2 regions of the Desulfitobacterium elongatum genome follow, and region 1 is predicted to be linked to the other one. Evidence: a T-box and tRNA genes for the amino acid it is inferred to sense, from the RefSeq annotation. Region 1 holds a T-box; the other holds one or more tRNA genes.
The links. The T-box of region 1 lies ahead of ileS (isoleucine--tRNA ligase). A T-box ahead of a tRNA ligase gene usually reads a tRNA of that ligase, here a tRNA-Ile.
Positions count from the first base shown of each region.

Region 2: it encodes a tRNA-Ile, which carries the amino acid that the T-box ahead of ileS (isoleucine--tRNA ligase) is inferred to sense. The anticodon was not compared.

Region 1 covers NZ_AP038772.1:1,185,210-1,188,739, reverse strand. Annotated here, with positions in the region: gene ileS (isoleucine--tRNA ligase) at 1-1,655, opposite strand, end outside; T-box leader at 1,732-1,942, opposite strand; gene ACZ42W_RS05495 (hypothetical protein) at 2,035-2,502, opposite strand; gene ACZ42W_RS05490 (DivIVA domain-containing protein) at 2,574-3,032, opposite strand; gene ACZ42W_RS05485 (YlmH family RNA-binding protein) at 3,047-3,530, opposite strand, start outside.
Region 2 covers NZ_AP038772.1:922,302-925,831, reverse strand. Annotated here, with positions in the region: gene ACZ42W_RS04210 (hypothetical protein) at 1-363, opposite strand, end outside; gene ACZ42W_RS04205 (hypothetical protein) at 690-1,271, opposite strand; tRNA gene ACZ42W_RS04200 (tRNA-Glu) at 1,647-1,722, opposite strand; tRNA gene ACZ42W_RS04195 (tRNA-Ile) at 1,736-1,810, opposite strand; tRNA gene ACZ42W_RS04190 (tRNA-Asn) at 1,829-1,903, opposite strand; gene rpoD (RNA polymerase sigma factor RpoD) at 1,954-3,135, opposite strand; gene dnaG (DNA primase) at 3,122-3,530, opposite strand, start outside.

The DNA of each region.
Region 1 (3,530 bases):
AGATAAAGATCTGCAGGCCAGGTTAGCTCAGGGCGTTCCTTTAAAACACCCGTGTGGCTCGTTCCGGAATCGAACCATACATCCATGATATCCGATTCTTTACGGAATTTCTTCCCACCACAGGCACACGTCAACCCTTCTGGCACGAGTTCTTCCGCTGGATGAGCGAACCAAGCATCGGAACCCTCTTTACGGAAGATTTCCTGTACTTTGGTAATCGTCTCATCAGTGATAATCTCTTTTCCGCAATCCTCACAGTAAAAAATTGGAATCGGAACACCCCAGGTCCGTTGCCGCGAGATACACCAGTCTCCCCGATCAGCAATCATGTTATGAATCCGGTCTTTTCCCCAGGCAGGAATCCATTCGACCTTTTCAATCTCAGAAAGTGCCTCTTTGCGGAAGCCATCGATTGAAGCGAACCATTGTTCAGTGGCTCGATAAATAATCGGATTCTTACAACGCCAGCAGTGAGCATAGCTATGCTTGATCTTCTCTGAATGAACAAGGGCGTTAATTTTCTTCAAATCCTCGATAATGAGTGGATTAGCTTTATCCACCTTAAGCCCTGCATACACTCCAGCTTCTGCTGTGAATTTTCCTTGGTGATCCACCGGACAAAGGACAGGGAGTCCGTATTCTTTTCCAACATTGAAGTCGTCTTCTCCGTGACCAGGAGCGGTATGGACACAGCCCGTACCTTGCTCAAGAGTGACATGCTCTCCAAGAATAAGTACGGATTCTCGTTCTATGAAAGGATGCTGACAGCGCACACCTTCGAGGTCTTTTCCAGAGAATTGCTTCTCAACGGGAAGTTCCAAACTCCAGATCGAACGCAAATTATTCAGAAGTCCTTCCGCTACGACCCAATGCTCCTCCCCGACTTGAACCTGGACATATTCGAATTCAGAACGAAGGGTAATCGCTAAGTTTGCAGGCAGGGTCCAGGGAGTTGTCGTCCAAATCACGACATAGGTATTCTTCTCCGTAAGGACTCCCTTTCCATCTTTCACTGGGAACTTGACATAGATTGCATCGGAGGTCTTCTCCGCATATTCAATCTCCGCTTCAGCAAGAGCAGTCTCACAGGAAGGGCACCAATAGACAGGCTTTAATCCTTTATAGATATAGTCCTTTTTAGCCATTTCCCCGAAGACTCCGATTTGAGCCGCCTCATACTCCTTTTTTAGCGTCAAATAAGGATGATCCCAATCCCCACGGACTCCGAGTCGTTTGAATTGTTCCCGCTGGATCCCGACGTACTTTTCCGCGTACTCTTTACACATGGTTCGAAATTCTACGGGAGAGACCGCATGACGGTTAACTCCAAGTTTCTTAATTACCTGTTGTTCAATCGGTAATCCATGGGTATCCCACCCAGGAACATAAGGGGCATCATAACCTGCCATCGTTTTATACTTCACGATAATGTCTTTGAGCACTTTGTTCAAGGCATGTCCAAGATGGATATCGCCATTGGCATAGGGAGGACCATCATGCAAGACAAACTTTGGCCGCCCAGCCCGTGCTTTTTGAACCTCTTCGTAGAGGTGATTTTCTTCCCATTGCTTCAGAATATCCGGTTCGCGCTGAGGTAGATTCCCGCGCATTGGAAACTCAGTTTCAGGCAGATTAAGAGTATTCCGGTAATCCATACTTAATTTCCTCCTAAAGGTATTGATTCTAGTTTAACCAAAGAATGGTATATAATATAAAAATCCCTGACCCAAATAAAGGGACGGGATATTACTCGCGGTGCCACCCTTGTTGCCATTAATAACTGGCCACTCGGAAGCCGTTTAACGGGGGCTAGCCGGAGAGCTTACTCGAATCTTCAGCACCTCGCTCCAAGGGGATACACCTTAACTTACCTCGCGGGCTTTCACCACTCCCCGCTCGCTTAAGAGGATACACTAAGGACTGTCCTTGTCAACGCTTTATTCTGAGGATTGTATTCCCTATATTCTATGAGAACCTCACCCCATGTTCATTCTTTTTTGCGATATGTTACTCAAAACCTAGAACTCAATCTAACTAGCTTAAAACTTTCCGAGTAAGGGTAACCAACTTAGCTTGCCCTTCAGACTCGAAGGGTTCAGCCATAAATAAGCACAGGTAAGGAATTTTCTTTTCCTTCCATTCTTGTACCAACTCATCAAGCCAATCTATGTTCAGGCTCACTTGATGAGAATCAGCTTCAGCAGACAGGGCAACCACAACTCCACGCTGCTCCATTTCATCGAGCGCGCGAAACGCCCGATCGAGCAAATCGTCACTCCCAGCCATAAGAACATCACCTGCACGGTAAGGGCCAGCTTGTGCTTTCCCAATGCATAGGACTTGCGTTTCTCCTTCCAAATCCTTAAGGGAATTTGTCGAGGAGAGAAGTTCCACTTCGTGACGTCCCAGCTTCCCAGTGAAATGGGGGCGTTCCTCAGTATGTAATCCTAACCCTTGCACTAGGAAATCGGAGGCCAGTTCCGAGAACAAAATGCTTTTCATCTGTAATAATCTTCCCCTTCAAAATCGTCTGACCTTTATATTACCATGATTCTAACCCAATCCGCAAGCGCTCAAGAAACACGGTCCTGTTCGAAAGCGTCTGCCAAGTCCAATTGTGCCCTTAAAAAAGACTTCAGTTGAGTTCGAATCAATTCCCGACGTTTTTGAAGTTCTTCAATTTCTTCGTTTACATGTTCCCATTTCTTTTGAGCTTCACCCAAACGCTTTACTTTTTCTTGTTCTGCATCTTTAAGAAGGAGGTCCGCCTCGTGGCGTGCGGCCTGTTTGACATCCTCCGCTGTTTGCTGGGCAAACACCATTGTTTGTTGTAAGGTGGACTCGAGTTGCTTATAATGCTTTAACTCAGCCTCAGCACGCTGTAATTTCTCTCGAAGCTCGAAGTTCTCAGAAAAAACCACTTCAAATTCCTTACTGACATTTTGAAGGAACTTGTCAACCTCATCTGTGTTATAGCCCCGAACCCCTTTACGGAACTCTTTATTCTCAATGTCAATGGGAGTCAATGGCATAATATCCCCTCCTTCTAGTGTCTTTGTGGCTTATAAAGCACAGTATTCCAGGCTATTCTCCCTTTACGGGTCTCACTAGAATCCAGAAGACGGATTCGTCCATATCCCCGACACGAGATGATATCCCCTGGTTTCACTTCTGCATCTGCTTTTATAACGACTAAATCATTACGCTTTACTTTCCCCTGAGATATGAGTTCCTGTACCACCGTACGTGACATATTAAAGCTACTTGAAGCCACGGCATCTAAGCGAGAAGAGGCGACTGTAATCCGACGTTCCTCACCCGTATCCGGAAGAAGCCCAAGTTCCCCTTCAACACGCTGAGCGCGGATTTTCTCACGGCCAGCTTTGTTCCATTCTCGAGCAAGATAGTTAGCGATTTCTTCAGAAACTGCTACACAAAGTCCCTGTTGCACCGGTCGTATATCCCCTATCAAGTCCCGTTTAAGTCCAAGGCCCATCAAAGAACCTAAGATTTGTCGGTGCTCTAGTACT
Region 2 (3,530 bases), 260 kb from region 1:
AAGATTATTGATGAAACCTTTAATCCCGCCTTGTTTAGGACCTTCCCATTCTGGTTTGACCGGCTTTGGATCTATATAACCTTGGTTATATCCTTGGTTATATCCTTGGTTATACCCTTGGTACGGGGGAAGTTGCGCTGATGGCATTTGCTGTGGGTATTGCTGGCCAAAAACTTTAGGTGGATAACCAGGTGCGGAAAAACCCTGCCCCCCTACACTTTGGGACATACCACCCCAGGGTTTAAAACCACGTTGTCCTAAGCCCATCCTGGGATAAAAATCACCTCCAGGGAATTGTCCCTGGCCAAAAGGTTGTTGAAACCCCATATTCTGTTGAGGCATAGATCGATATTTCCCAAACATATGCATTCTCCTATCAGCTCTATTTAACTTTATGGTTATTTCTATAAACTGGATATAAATGAATATTATAAAATATTCATTCCTGTGTTGTTTGGTTACTTGCGCAAGGGCACCCCCGCTGCTGGAATATAGTGTCATTATGATGGATTGTTTCATAAGGTTTATTAGTCAGTACGAAAGTTGGAAGCAGTTATGGCACTTGGAGCTGGTGTTGCTGGTGGTGGTAACATCTATCTAATATTAAGAGTAACCATTGAGATATATCTCAATGGTTACTCTTAATATCGCCTTATGCAGCTTTTTCTTTGAGCTCCAGAAGAAATCTATCAATCAGTACCCATTTTTATATTTTCCTCAGAAGCTTCAAACTTGTCTATCTTCCACGTCCCCTTCTCCTTTTTTACTATTAGCGTATAAGTAGTGCTAAAAGGAATTCCTCCGAAAATTCTATTGGCCTTATTGTTCTTTTTGTTTAGCTGTTTAAAGTATTTGGCATCAGCGCTTTCCACACAGATCCTTACGTCATAAGCTACCTCAGCTTGCTCCTGGTCCTCACTAAAAGCAATCGAGAGAAAGTCACAACCTTCATACTTGGATTTAATTTTATTTTCTTTAAATAGTCTTATAGTGTTTTGCTCATCATTGTTCTTTATGAGTTCTATGAGATGGTCCACTGTATAAAGATGATACTCCGCCCTGCCGTCCAATCGCTCAAAATTCCGGTCGTTTAAAGCTTTTGCAAAATCTTCGGATAACCTCTTTATTGCTTGTTCATCCACTGTATCATCCACTAAATTCACAACCCCGTTGTCAACTTGACCGTAGTTGTTATTTATAGTTCCATCCAAAACAGGCAGAGACCCTTGGATTACTTCCAAAACCTTTTTTAATATATTTTGCTCGTTCATTTGTCTCCTTCTTTCACGGCTCTTAAAGAAACTCTAGCCAATCTATCTTATGCACAATAGGAGAATCTGGAAGCTTGGGCTAGATCCGCTTTAAGTCTATTTATGCTCTGGGCATGAAATCAGTTTTATCGTCTGAGAAAACGGCCTAACGCATTGGTTCTTGCCATAATCTTGAGACAATGAGGTACTATTATACCAACTAATCACAGTAGCCGAGCGAAACTCCGAACGAAGGCCTCTTTATATTTCATTAGATCAAATTTCATCGTCTTTATAAAAGAAAGACCCTTCTGAACATAAATCAGAAGGATCTCTCTTTATTCTTCCATGTAATCGAACATCTCGAACATTTGATTACATATTAGTACTGTTGTTTGGTGACCCGTACGGGATTCGAACCCGTGTAGCCGCCGTGAAAGGGCGGTGTCTTAGGCCGCTTGACCAACGGGCCATAATTAATAAGGTGGTGGGCCCACTAGGATTCGAACCTAGGACCAACCGGTTATGAGCCGGCCGCTCTACCGCTGAGCTATGGGCCCGAGAAGGAAAATAAAAAATGGCTCCCCGAGTAGGACTCGAACCTACAACCTACCGGTTAACAGCCGGTTGCTCCACCATTGAGCTATCGAGGAATGCCCTTCGCAGAGTTTATTATACGAGATTCGAATTAGGTAGTCAAGCTTTATTCAAGGTAATCCTTCAACTTTTTACTCCGACTCGGGTGACGAAGCTTCCGAAGTGCCTTCGCTTCGATCTGACGGATCCGTTCGCGGGTGACTCCGAATTCCTGTCCAACCTCTTCTAACGTCCGAGTACGACCGTCATCTAAACCGAACCGCAAGCGGAGGACTTTTTCTTCACGAGGAGTTAGAGTTTCGAGAACTTCTTCAAGCTGTTCTTTCAAAAGAATGAAGGAAGCTGCTTCAGAAGGAGCAGGGGCATCCTCATCAGGAATAAAGTCGCCTAAATGGGAGTCTTCTTCTTCTCCGATGGGAGTCTCCAAGGAGACGGGCTCTTGTGCGATCTTCATAATTTCACGAACCCGCTCAACTGGAATGTCCATCTGAGTCGCAATTTCCTCCGGAATGGGTTCACGACCAAGTTCTTGTAAGAGCTGGCGAGATACGCGTATAAGCTTATTGATGGTCTCAACCATGTGCACCGGGATCCGAATCGTCCGAGCTTGGTCCGCGATAGCACGGGTTATCGCCTGACGAATCCACCACGTGGCATACGTCGAGAACTTAAAGCCCTTAACATAATCGAACTTTTCAACCGCCTTAATCAACCCTAGGTTTCCTTCCTGAATGAGATCCAGGAAAAGCATCCCACGTCCGACATAGCGCTTGGCAATACTCACAACTAAACGCAGATTCGCTTCAGCAAGTCGCCTTTTTGCACTTTCATCTCCTTGTTCCATACGTTTCGCAAGCTCGATCTCTTCTTCTGCGGACAAGAGGGGAACACGTCCAATTTCTTTCAGATACATCCGAACTGGATCATCGATTCCTACACCTTCGGGTATAGATAGGTCTACATCGACCTCCTCTTCCCCCTCAGATTCATCCCCTTCTTCCGAGATATCATCCTCAGTAGTCTTTTCCAAGGCTTCAACTTCACCCGCTTCAGGAATCACATCGATTCCCATCCGGCCAAGCTGTTCATAGACTTCGTCAATTTGATCGGCTGTGAGCTCAATTCCTTGGAGGGTATCCATGATTTCGCGGTAGGTTAAGGAACCTTTTTTCTTGCCTTTTTGAACGAGTTCCTTGACCGCGTCAACTTTCAATTGTTCATCACTCACAGACTCCCCTCCTCCCTTCGGATTCTTCTTTTGCGTGCTCATGACCTTACTTTTCGCCACTTCTCAACCGCTCTCCTATCTCTCTTAACAGGGCCATCGCCCCTGCCAAATCGCCGGATTTTTCTAAATCTACCATACGAGCTTGAAGCTCTTCGACTGTTTCTTGTTCCCTAATCGAAAGGACTTGTCGGATGCAGTCTTGAAAAAGCCGTTCTGGCTTGGATAAATCCATCTCTTCGAGCATGAGCTCTGCCATCTCACTTTGTAGTGAATTCGACTCCTCGCTCGGTATGCTTGCATTTCCAATAAAACGAACGTTTTCAATCCTATTAAATATTTGTTGGTGGTGAGGTACTTTCCAAAATCCCTCTCCAAGTTGAGCTTTCACTTCGGAGACGGGAATCAACTGTTCGAGTAAAAGACGTAAAAGAATCCGCTCTGCACGATATACTCCA